Regions from separate parts of the Delftia sp. 60 genome, predicted to be linked through region 1. Evidence: riboswitches for the same ligand, from Rfam matches in the RefSeq annotation. Region 1 holds a riboswitch; the other holds the start of a gene.
What was found. Region 1 has a riboswitch for glycine ahead of gcvT (glycine cleavage system aminomethyltransferase GcvT). Riboswitches for the same ligand answer to the same signal wherever they lie in the genome.

Region 1 (6,317 bases):
GCGGCGCCATGGAGGCGCCGCCGTACTCCACCAGCCGCAGCGCGGGCGCCTGCTCAGGCGAGGCAATGGGGTCGGCCAGCAGCATGGTGACCATGGTGGGCGCCGCGAAGAAGAAGCTCACGCGCTCTTCGCGGATCAGGCGCCAGGCCTCGGTCACGTCAAAGCGGCGCAGCAGCACCTGGGTGGCACCGGCCTGCAGGCGCGGCAAAAAGCTGGTGTGCAGCTCGGCCGTGTGGTTGAGCGGCGCCATGGCCAGGCCCACGTCGTCGCGCGTGAACTGCATGGTCTGGTGCATGAGGGCGTTGTGCGCCAGCTTGCTGCGGTGCGTATGCAGCACGCCCTTGGGCCGGCCCGTGGTGCCGCTGGTGTACATGAGGATGCAGGGGTCGCTCTCGCGCACATGGGCATGGGGCGGCGCGCTGCTGCGGCCCCTGGCCAGGGCGGACAGGCGCTGCGTGGCCCAGATCGGCAGCGGGTCGGCCGGGGCATCGTCGGCAAAGATCCAGTGCTCGGTGCCTGCGCCAGTGCCACCCCCGCCTTCGGCCTTGAGCAGGGCCTGGGCGCGTGCGGCCACCTCGCCGCCCTCGTGCTCGAACACCAGGGCGCGCGCTGCGCCGTCCTTGAGGATGAAGGCCAGCTCCTGCGCCGCCAGCCGGTAGTTGATGGGGTTGAAGATGGCGCCCAGGCGCGCGGCCGCCAGCATGGTGAAGACAAAGGCCGGCGTGTTGTAGAGAAAGGCCGCGACCACGTCGCCATGGCCTATGCCCAGCTCGGCCAGGCCGTGGGCGTGGCGGTTGACTTCGGCATCGAGCTGGGCGTAGGTCCAGGCGCGGCGCTCGCCGCCCTCCCAAGCGACCAGGGCTTCCTTGTTCGGCAGGTAACGTGCCGGCCAGGCCAATGTGTCTCCCAGCGTCTGCTGCATGTGCGCTTCTTCCTTCTCGCTCACGAGATTTCATATATCGATGCATCTCAATGTAGGAGATTTTTTAGACAGTTATGCGATTTGCAAATGCATCCATGCAGGCAAGCGCATGGAGTTGCGGCCGGCCCGCGGAAATCCCGAAGCCGCGCGGACGCTGGCCGCAGCTAGAATGCGCCGGTCAGGAGAGAGTGCCCGCCCGGCCGCAATGGTCACAGGCAGCGGCACCGCCGAAGGCGCAGGGTTCGTCCCGAACGCTCAGGCAAAAGGACTGGCACCGCCTGCCGCCACGGCCGCAGGCGTTCCTAGCTGGAGAGAGATGCAGGGCACGGCGGTGTGCCCCATCCACCGAAGGAGCAAGCCCCACGCATGGAAGGTGCGGGTGAATCTCTCAGGTAAAGCGGACAGCAGGGCAGGACATCCCGGGATTCCGGGATGGCGTTGTGCCTTGCCCCTTGCCGAAAAGAGAGTCCCTCCTTGACCGCTGCCTCCACCACCGATCTGCTCAAGACCCCGCTGTTCGACCTGCACCAGGAACTGGGCGCGCGCATGGTGCCGTTTGCCGGCTACTCCATGCCCGTGCAATACCCGCAGGGGCTGATGGCCGAGCACCTGCACACCCGCGAGGCGGCAGGCCTGTTCGATGTCTCGCACATGGGCCAGATCAGCCTGCGCGGCCCGGATGCCGGCGCGGCGCTGGAATCGCTGCTGCCCATGGACGTGCTGGGCCTGGGCGAACACCGCCAGCGCTACGGCCTGCTGCTCAACGACGCGGGCGGCATTCTGGACGACCTGATGTTCGTTCGCCGCGAGGAAGACCTGTTCCTGATCGTCAACGGCGCCTGCAAGCACGAAGACCTGGCGCACATAGAAGCCCGCATCGGCCAGCGCTGTGAAATCGAGCCCCAGTTCGACCGGGGCCTGCTGGCGCTGCAGGGCCCGCAGGCAGCAGCCGCCATGGAGCGCCTGCTGCCCGACACGGCCGGGCTGGTGTTCATGACGGGCGGCTACTTCGACTGGGAAGGCGCCGAGCTGTACATCACGCGCAGCGGCTATACCGGCGAGGACGGCTTCGAGATCTCCTTGCCCGCCAGCCACGCCGAAGCCTTTGCCCGTGCCCTGCTGGCCCAGCCCGAAGTCAGGCCCGTGGGCCTGGGCGCGCGCAATTCGCTGCGCCTGGAAGCCGGCCTGTGCCTGTACGGCAACGATCTGGACACGACCACCACCCCGGCCGAGGCCGCCCTGAACTGGGCCGTGCAGAAGGTCCGCCGCATTGGTGGCGAGCGCGAAGGCGGCTTTCCCGGCGCGGCCACCGTGCTGGCCCAGCTGCAGTCGCCCGAGCTGCTCACGCGCAAGCGCGTGGGCCTGGTGGCCCTGGAGCGCGTACCCGTGCGCGAAGGCACGGAGCTGCTGGATGCCAGCGGCCGCAAGGTCGGCCAGGTCACCAGCGGCCTGCTGTCGCCCACGCTGAACCAGCCCGTGGCACTGGCCTATGTGGAGCCGGGCAGCGCCGCCATCGGCACCACGCTGCAGGCCATGGTGCGCGGCAAGGCCGTGCCCATGCAGGTGCAGGCCACGCCCTTCTTGGCGCCCCGCTATCACCGCGGTTGAGGACAGCCTGCGCGCTTGGCGTGGATCGAGTTCGGCGGATTCGTTTTTCCTGCCATCGCATGCCGCTACAGTGCGCACTGACCTTTCTCAAACCGCCTTTCACAGGTTTCTTTTTCAGTTTCTATCGGAGCAAGCCATGAGCATCCAGTATTCCAAGGACCACGAATGGATCAACGCCGCCAACCCTGACGCGGCCATCGTCGGCATCACCCTCCACGCGCAGGATGCGCTGGGCGACGTGGTGTTCGTCGATCTGCCCGCCGTGGGCACCAGCTTCAACCAGGGCGATGTGGCCGGCGTGGTCGAGTCCGTCAAGGCCGCCGCCGATGTCTACATGCCCGTCAGCGGCGAGATCGTCGAAGTCAACGAAGCCCTGCGCGACGACCCCTCCCTGGCCAACAGCGACCCGCTGGGCGAAGGCTGGTTCTTCAAGGTCAAGCTCAGCGACGCAGGCCAGCTGGCCGCGCTGCTCGACGAAGCCGCCTACACGGCCTTCGCACAGAGCAACTGACGCCACTTTCCGGCCAGGACGGGCGCCAGGGCCCGCCCTGGCGCTTTTCAGCTTTTGAGACAGGTCCCTCCATGCTGATGTCCTCCACCCAGCCCCTTGCCGCCCTCGAGAACGCCACCGAATTCGTGGCCCGCCATATCGGCATTGCGCCCGAAGACGAGGCCCACATGCTCAGCGCCATTGGCGCGGCATCGCGCGATGCGCTGATCGACGCCATCGTCCCGCCCTCCATCCGGCGCCACCAGCCCATGGCGCTGCCGCCAGCGGCCACCGAGGCACAGGCGCTGGCCGAGCTCAAGGCGCTGGCAGGCCGCAACCAGCTGCTCAAAAGCTTCATCGGCCAGGGCTACTACGGCACGCACACGCCCGGCGTCATCCTGCGCAACATTCTGGAGAACCCCGCCTGGTACACGGCCTACACGCCCTACCAGGCCGAGATCTCGCAAGGCCGCATGGAGGCCCTGGTCAACTTCCAGACCATGGTCTGCGACCTGACGGCCATGCCGATTGCCAACGCCTCCATGCTGGACGAGGCCACGGCGGCCGCCGAGGCCATGACGCTGGCCAAGCGCTCCGTCAAGAACAAGAGCAACCGTTTCGTGGTGGCCGGCGATGCCCACCCGCAGACCATCGAAGTCATCCAGACGCGCGCCGCGCCGCTGGGCATCGAGGTGCTGCTGGCCAACTCGCTGGAAGAATGGAACCAGCTGATGGAGGGCGACTACTTCGCCGTGCTGGCCCAGTACCCCGCCACAAGCGGCCGCATCGACGATCTGCGCGCCGACGTGGACAAGGCCCATTGCAAGCAGGCCGCCTTCATCGTGGCCACCGACCTGCTGGCGCTGACCCTGATCACGCCGCCCGGCGAATGGGGTGCCGACATCGTGGTGGGCACCACCCAGCGCTTTGGCATGCCCATGGGCGCGGGCGGCCCGCACGCTGCCTTCATGGCCTGCCGCGACGAGTTCAAGCGCTCCCTGCCCGGCCGCCTGGTCGGCGTGAGCGTGGACGTGCATGGCAAGCCCGCCTACCGCCTGGCACTGCAGACGCGCGAGCAACACATCCGCCGCGAAAAGGCCACCTCCAACATCTGCACGGCCCAGGTGCTGCCCGCCGTCGTGGCCAGCATGTACGCCGTTTACCACGGTCCCGAGGGCCTGGAGCGCATCGCCCGCCGCGTGGCCTCGTACACGGCCATCCTGGCGCGCGGCCTGGCCGAGCTGGGCGCGCCGCTGCGCGAGGTGCCCAGCTTCGACACGCTGAGCCTGCACACGGGTGCGGCCACCCAGGCCATCGTGGAGCGTGCCGTGTCCCTGGGCGCCAACCTGCGCGTGTATTTCAAGGAATACCTGTGCATCTCGCTGGACGAGACCACCACGCGCGCCGATGTCGAGCTGCTGTGGAAGATCTTCGCCCGGGACGGCCAGGCCCTGCCCAGCTTCGCCGCCTTCGAAAAGGGCGTGGAGCCGCTGATCCCTGACGGCCTGCGCCGCAGCAGCGATTTCCTCACGCACCCGGTGTTCAACACCCACCGCTCCGAGACCGCCATGCTGCGCTACATCCGCCAGCTGTCGGACAAGGACCTGGCGCTGGACCGCAGCATGATCCCGCTGGGCTCCTGCACCATGAAGCTCAACGCCACCAGCGAGATGATTCCCATCACCTGGCCCGAGTTCGCCCAGGTGCACCCCTTTGCCCCGGCCGACCAGCAGCAAGGCTATGCGGAACTGGACAAGCAGCTGCGCGACTGGCTGTGCCAGGCCACGGGCTACGCCGGCATCAGCCTGCAGCCCAATGCCGGCAGCCAGGGCGAGTACGCGGGCCTGCTGGCCATCAAGGGCTGGCATGCGAGCCGGGGCCAGTCGCACCGCAACGTCTGCCTGATTCCCAGCAGCGCCCACGGCACCAACCCCGCCAGCGCGCAGATGGTGGGCATGCAGGTGGTGGTCACCGCCTGCGATGCCAACGGCAACGTCGACATGGCGGACCTGGCGGCCAAGTGCGAGCAGCACAGTGCCAACCTGGCCTGCATCATGATCACCTACCCCAGCACGCACGGCGTGTTCGAGACCCAGGTCAAGGAGCTGTGCAAGCTGGTGCATGACCACGGCGGGCGCGTCTACGTGGACGGCGCCAACATGAACGCCCTGGTGGGCCTGGCCGCGCCGGGCAGCTTCGGCGGCGATGTCAGCCATCTGAACCTGCACAAGACCTTCTGCATTCCGCACGGCGGCGGCGGCCCAGGCGTGGGCCCCGTCTGCGTGGTCGAGGACCTCGTTCCGTTCCTGCCCGGCCATGCCACGGCGGGCCTTGCGGGCGGCACGGGTGCGATCAGTGCCGCACCGCTGGGCAATGCGGCCGTGCTGCCCATCAGCTGGATGTACATCCGCATGATGGGCGCCCAGGGCCTGACCCTGGCCACCGAGACCGCCATCCTCAGCGCCAACTACATCAGCGCCCGGCTGCGCGACCACTACCCGACGCTGTACGCGGGCGAGCACGGCCATGTGGCGCACGAGTGCATCCTGGACCTGCGCCAGTTCAAGGAAAGCACGGGCGTCATGGCCGAGGACGTGGCCAAGCGCCTGATCGACTACGGCTTCCATGCGCCCACGCTGTCCTTCCCCGTGCCCAACACGCTGATGGTGGAGCCCACCGAAAGCGAAAGCCTGTACGAGCTGGACCGCTTCGTGGACGCGATGATCGCCATCCGCGAGGAAATCCGCGCCATCGAGCAGGGCCGCCTGCCCCAGGACGACAACCCGCTCAAGAACGCGCCGCACACGGCCGAGACGCTGCTGGCCTCGGAATGGGCCCACCCCTACAGCCGCGAGGCCGCTGCCTACCCGGTGGCCGCCCTGCGCCAGTCCAAGTACTGGTGCCCGGTGGGCCGCGTGGACAACGTCTACGGCGACCGCAACCTGTACTGCAGCTGCATCCCCGTGGACGCTTACCTGAGCTGAAGCACCTGCCACCGAAAGGGGCGCTTGTGGCGCCCCGCCTGGCGCGCGTACACTGCGGCCCTGCCCGCGCCGGGCTCCGGTAATCTGCCGGACGCCGGGCGCGGGCCACCAGGATTTGTGCGGCATGTGCCGCTTTCCCCAGCGCCAGCCCGCGATGAGCAGCCCAGACCATTCCGATCCGCCTCGCGACGACGAGCACCTGCCCCTGCATGCGCTGCTGGCGCCCGGCGCCGACCTGCCCCCCGTCGAACGCTTCCCCCTCTTCCAGCCCGAAGACGACCCGCTGCAGGCCCTGGTGGCCGAGCTGCGCAAC
Region 2 (6,317 bases), 3.9 Mb from region 1:
TGCTGCAACTACTGGGCGTGGAGCTGGAAGGCAGCGACTGGCAGCCCGCGCTGACCACGGTGCGCAGCACGCTGGCGGCCATTGCGCCGCCGGGCCGGGGCATGGCCCACGGCGTGCTCACCGAAGAGGCCCAGGTGCTGACCCTGGTCGGGCTGGACCCGCTGCGCCAGGGCGTGGCCCTGTCATCGGCCGTGGAGGCCGGGCATTCGGTGATCTTCTGCCGCCGCCAGGCCCAGGTCGCGCGCCAGGAACTGCTGCAACTGGGCGCCGCGCTGCGCGATGCGGCGGAGCCCGAGGAGGCGGCGCCCGAAGGCGAGGCACAGCCCCGCATCCGTGGCGCCATCTACATCAGTTGCCGGGGCCGCGGCGGCGGCCTGTTCGGCGGCCCCGATGCCGAACTGCGCACCCTGCGCCACGCACTGGGCGATGTGCCATTGATCGGCTTCGTCGCCGAAGCCGAGATCATGGACGCCCGCCTGCACCGCTTCGCCGGGGTGTTGACGGTGTTCACTGCCTAGGCGCCGTACACGCCGTACACGCCGTACACACGGTACACACCGTCTGCACCTCAGACCGCGCGCGGGCGCACCGTGCCTGCGCTGCGATCCGGGTCCATGGCTGCGGCTCCCAGAAAATCGAAATCCACGGCCGGCTGCCTGCCGCTGACCAGGTCGGCCAGCGCCATGCCGGAGCCGCAGGCATGGGTCCAGCCCAGCGTGCCGTGGCCGGTGTTCAGGAACAGGTTGGCGATGGGCGAGCGTCCGATCAGCGGCACATTGCTGGGCGTGGCGGGGCGCAGGCCGCTCCAGAACTGGGCGCGCCCGGTATCGCCGGCGCCAGGGAACAGCTGCTGCACGCGCCGCACGATGGCCTCGCAGCGCACGGGGTCCAGGTTGCGGTCGTAGCCGTTGAACTCGGCCGTGCCGGCAATGCGCAGGCGGTCGCCCTGCGCGCCGGTGTAGCGCGAGAACACCAGCTTGAACTCATCGTCCGTGAGGCTGACCTGGTAGGCCTTGGTGGGGTCCAGCACCGGCAGGGTCACAGAGTAGCCCTTGGCCGGGTAGATGGGCAGGTGCAGCCCCAGCGGCTGGGCCAGCAGCGGGCTGAACGAGCCCATGGCCAGCACATAGGCGTCGCCCTGGATGCGTTCGTAGCGGCCATCGGCATTGGTCACCTCCACATGGTCGATATGGCGGCTTGCGCCCGCACCCGTGGTGCGCAGCGCCATGACGTGGTGGCCGTGGCGGAACTGCACGCCCGTGGTGGTGGCAATGCGTGCCAGCTCGCGCGTGAAGAGGTTGGCGTCGCCCGATTCATCCTCGGCCGTATAGGTGGCGCCCGCTATCTGCCCGCGCACATGGGCCAGGGCCGGCTCCAGGCGCACGGCTTCGTCGGCGTCGATCAGGCGGCGGTCGCAGCCCAGGGCCTGCATCTGCTCGGTGGGCTTGAGCGCGCCCTCGAACTCGCGGGCGTTCGTGTAGAAGTGCAGGATGCCCTGCATGCGCTGCTCGTACTGGATGCCGGTGTCCGACCGCAGCTGCTGCAGAGCCTCTCGGCTGTAGGTGCCCAGGCGAACGATCTGCTGGATGTTGTGGCGCGTGCGCGCGGGCGTGCAGTTGCGCAGGAAGGACAGGCCCCAGAGCCACTGGCGCATGTCGGCGCGCAGGCGGAACAGCAGGGGGGCGTCCTGCCGGCCCAGCCAGCCCAGCAACTTCAGCGGTGCGCCGGGGTTGGCCCAGGGTTCGGCATGGCTGACCGAGATCTGCCCGCCGTTGGCAAAGCTGGTTTCGGCGCCGGGCGCAGCCTGACGGTCGATGACGGTCACTTCATGACCGAGAGATTGCAGATAGTAGGCCGAGGCGGTGCCGATCAGGCCGGCTCCGAGAACGATAACGCGCATGACAATGCCCTTTCAAAGGCATGTGCCGGTCCCGCGGAAGCTGGTAGCTATGGATTCAATAGCAAGCAGCCGGCGTCCGTCGTGACGCAGCTGCCGCTCCCCCTGTCCTTGGTACCTGAGAGATTCACCGCCGTCCATGGGAACGGGGCTTGCTCCTTCGGTGCGCCGCATATTGCGTGCGGCGGCTCTCCAGACGGCATGTTGTGTTTGCAGTACGGAACCTGAGCGTGTATGGGAGTTTGCGCCTTCGGTGAGGCTCGGCACCGTGGTGCCCGCCTGCTCTCCTGCAGGGGCGATTCTATGTGGCTTGCGCAGCCGGTTCCAGTCGTACTGGGGATACCACCAGTTACTACCTGTATGTGGTGTGGCTGATTCAGGGTATTCCCTAGATCGCTCAAGCGCCTCCCTCGTAGCGCTGGCACGAGTCTCCGATTCCATGTAAAAAAACTATTGAAATAGAAAAAAACATGATTTAGCCTATCGATGTGTGCAGTGGTTTGTCAGTGCATGTTCTGGTCGATTGGACCTGCATGGGTTAACCATGAGTTGTATATCTGTCGGATAGGCGACTTACCGTTGCACAGGTGAAGGTCTATGGAAACTGGCCCGCCACTGGAAAAAATACAAGCACGGTGAATATGGTTCGTTGAGGGAGGAAAAAAATGATTTGCATCGCAAACCCGGCTGAAGTTGTGCCCGGCTCAATGGGCAATGGAGCAGTGCGCAAGCGCTGATGGAAATCCACCTTTTTTGATTGACGCGCAGGATCTGCGCGAAACCCTGTTACTTCCAATGTCACCGGTTGCAAGGTGAGTTGTGAGTTCTTGACTCAAATAGAACTATCCGAGGTGCGGCGATGCAAATGCGCTGGGTACAACTGATGGCCATTGCCATTGGGGAAAATATTTTCCTGTCTGATTTCCTTGAAAAAATGGGGAATATCATGCGCGTTCTTGATCGCCTGCCTGGTTCGGTGTTTTTACGAAAATGGCGTGCAGCGAGGTACTTGTTCTCGTTGCTGCTGCTTTCGTGCGCCGGTATTTCATCCACGGCACTCGCGGCGACCATCGTTTTCACGGTCACCGACAACAGCGACGCTCCAAATGCCAATGCAACGACACCAACCACCTGTGTCAGCACGCTGGGGGGTACCTTTGCTGGCGCATGTACGCTGCGAGCGGCCATTCAGGCAGCCAACTACACGCTGCAAACGCTGGATCCGAGTGCCGATGTTTCCATCGTCTTTGCGCCGACACTGACTACGTCGGTACGAACCATACAGAGCGGGACATCCAAGGATGCGGCCGGAAACCTCCATCCGTATATCGACAATCAGACGGTTTACGTGCGCTGTGCCAACACATTCGTCAGCGGAGCCCAGTCCGGCGCCGTGACGGGAGCCACCAATGCCTGTGGTCAAACCCAGATGATCAGCGGCGGCGATACGGGCACCACCACTGGTGCCGGTGGCGCCTGGTACTGGATCAAAGGCACCGTGCCAGCCGGCACGGGCTCATTGACCATCGATTTCGGGGGAGTCATACAAGTCCAGAACTGGGCGGACTCCGCCTGGGAAACCTTTTATCTTGGTGGGAAGAATATCACTCTCACCAATTCGCCCAACATGACCTGTGGCGAAGCGGTATTCGTCGTTGGCTCCTCAGCAAACAATGTCATCATTGATCGCGTCGGTCTGGTGAATGTGGCGCCAACCCCTGCGGGAGAGGGGACGCCGTTCAACTGCGAGCTGTACGCGGAGATTCATCAAGGCGCACAAAACGTATTCTTTGCCAATAGCACAATCAACTCCGCGATATGGAATGGAAATTACGGCAATAACAAGGGCTCGGCCATTTCCGTTGCCGCAAGCAACGGTACAGGCACGGTTTCCAACATCGTTGTCGATAATTTCACGGTAACGAATCTGCCCAACCCTATCGGGGGAATGCAGCTCGAGCAGTTTTTCCAGGTCATGTCGAACATGACCGTCAACGGATTGACGATCAAAAATTCGAATATCGCACTGAGCCCGACTGGTGGAAATGCGCCCAGGGCCGTGGTGTCGGTTGATGGAACGATCAGCCTGGCCAATGGAATTGGTCTGGCCGTGACGGGTAATACCTTCTCGCTGCCTATCGCCGCCTATACCGGGTCATCGCCAACGCATGTGTCGGCACCAACGGTGAATACGGCAGCCTCAGGCACGACGCAGGTAGTGACGGTGACCGATAACAACTTCACTGGCGGCGGGGACGGGGTGAATATCGGTGGTACGGGTACGGCACCAGGATTGATTGGCAACAACAAGATGACAAGCCAGTCGAGAAGTGCCATTCGTATCACTACGCGTGATTTCTTCAAGATTTCTCAGAACACGCTGTTTTCCGTGCCTGTGGCTGCAAACTCAGGCATCAGTTTGCTGACGACGGGCAATGGACAAACCGGATGGACCCCCACCCTTGGCGTTGGCGCCAGTGACACCGCCGCCTGCACCTGGACATTCAATATCACGGCAAATGCCAATGCGAGCGAGCCGGCACCGTATACGGTGGAAGCCTTTTGGTCGCCGACCGGCGCGGGCGTCAACGATGCGCAGGTCTATCTGGGCTCCGAAACCATGGCCGGAGCCTCGGGAACGCTGACCGTTCCTTCGTATCTCAGCGGCCAGGTGCGGGTCACAGTGACGGACAGCAATTCCGGTGGAGCCCAGACCTCGCAGCTTTCAACGGCGGCAAGCGTCACCGGTTTTCCCTGTGCCTTGAAATCCGGCGTTCTGGCGACGACCAACAATCAACCTGTCGGCAGCAGCGACTTGCTGGAGGTCTACATTGTTGACGGCCAAGGCAATGCCTGGACAGGGGGCAGTGACACCGTCACCTTCGCAGCGCCGCCTGCAGGTGTCACGTTCAATGGCGGCTCCGCCGCAGTCAGCTGCACGACCAACTCCAGCGGAAAGTGCGCGTCTCCCATCAATGCCAGCAGCAGTGTCGCCGGAACATTCACCACACCCGTGACCTTGTCGTCGTCAGTCGCTGGTGCCACGTTCTCCAATCTTCCATTGGGTGGAAGTCCGGTATCTGGCGCAGTGACCTATCAGCCTTCGCCGGTTGCTTACAGCTTCACCGGGCTGCCGGCCAGCACGAGCGGGTCTGAAATCGCCGCGAGTCCGCCATCGATTGCGGCCAACGGCGTCTCCACCAGCACCTTGGCCGTGCAGTTGAAGGATGCTTTAGGCAACCTTGTCACCACCTGTACCGATACGGTGGCCTTCACCCTCAATGCGGGGACGCAAGGCGTTCCTGCCGTCAGCGTCACGGGCTGCAGTGCCGGCATGTACACGGGGACGGTGACATCGCCGGTGCTGGTCGGCAGCGGAACCTTCGGATTCACCATCAACGGGTCTGCGGCTGTTGCCACCGCAACGGTCTCCTATGTGGCCGCAACGCCGAGCACGAGTGCATCCACGATAGTCGCCACACCGACATCGATCGTGGCCAACGGCAGCTCCACCAGCGTGCTGCGCGTGCAACTGGTCGATGCCAGCAGCAATCCGATCAACACCTGCACGAACACGGTGGCATTCACCCTGAACGGCGGAACGCAGGGAACGCCGAGTGTGGGCGCGGCCTCATGTACTGCCGGCATCTATACGGGCACCGTCACATCGCCCACGGCGGTCGGCAGCGGGATCTTCGGATTCACCATCAACGGCTCTGCCGCAGTTGCTACGGCTTCAGTGAGCTACACGGCGGGTCCGCCAAGTACCAGCGCCTCGACCATCGTTGCGAGTCCGACCTTGATCATTGCCAATGGCACCGCAACCAGCACATTGACGGCGCAGCTCAAGGATGCGTCAGGCAATTCGATTGCGACCTGTGCCAATACGGTGGCCTTCACGCTGAACAGCGGAACACAGGGCTCGCCTGCGGTCGGCGCGGGTTCGTGCAGCGCAGGGGTTTACACGGCAACCGTCACGGCACCTACCGCAGTCGGCAGTGGCACCTTTGGTTTCACCATCAATGGCTCGGCCGCCACGGCTACGGCTGTGGTGAACTACACGGCCGGGCCGCCCAGCAATGGCGCGAATGGAAACCTGATCAGTGCCAGTCCGCTCAGCGTTGTCGCAGACAACACTGCCACGAGCTCGATCAGCGTGACCCTGCGCGATGCCAATGGTAATCCCGCCACGGATACGGTGGCGCACACGATTGTCTTCACCAAAACGGGCGTGGGCACGACCACGCCGGCCGCACCCACGTGCACGATCGCGGCCAACGCCAATCCGGCCACCTGCTCCGTGACGGTGAAATCGGCCACGGTCGGCACTGCAAGTTTCACGGCAACGGACAACGGAACGGCCGTGAGCAATGGCAGTCCGGTATCGGTCAACTTCATTGCCGGGCCGCCCAGCAATACA

Region 2: linked by a shared signal. The riboswitch ahead of CLV01_RS02730 (D-amino acid dehydrogenase) and the one ahead of gcvT (glycine cleavage system aminomethyltransferase GcvT) in region 1 are both predicted to bind glycine.

Annotation. Positions count from the first base shown of each region.
Region 1 covers NZ_PEFD01000001.1:4,446,501-4,452,817, forward strand. Annotated here, with positions in the region: gene CLV01_RS20180 (fatty acid--CoA ligase) at 1-922, opposite strand, end outside; glycine riboswitch at 1,092-1,203, shown strand; glycine riboswitch at 1,219-1,337, shown strand; gene gcvT (glycine cleavage system aminomethyltransferase GcvT) at 1,397-2,530, shown strand; gene gcvH (glycine cleavage system protein GcvH) at 2,667-3,041, shown strand; gene gcvP (aminomethyl-transferring glycine dehydrogenase) at 3,113-6,004, shown strand; gene CLV01_RS20200 (PAS domain-containing hybrid sensor histidine kinase/response regulator) at 6,159-6,317, shown strand, end outside.
Region 2 covers NZ_PEFD01000001.1:591,581-597,897, forward strand. Annotated here, with positions in the region: gene CLV01_RS02725 (FIST signal transduction protein) at 1-518, shown strand, start outside; gene CLV01_RS02730 (D-amino acid dehydrogenase) at 569-1,900, opposite strand; glycine riboswitch at 1,993-2,103, opposite strand; gene CLV01_RS02735 (invasin domain 3-containing protein) at 2,757-6,317, shown strand, end outside.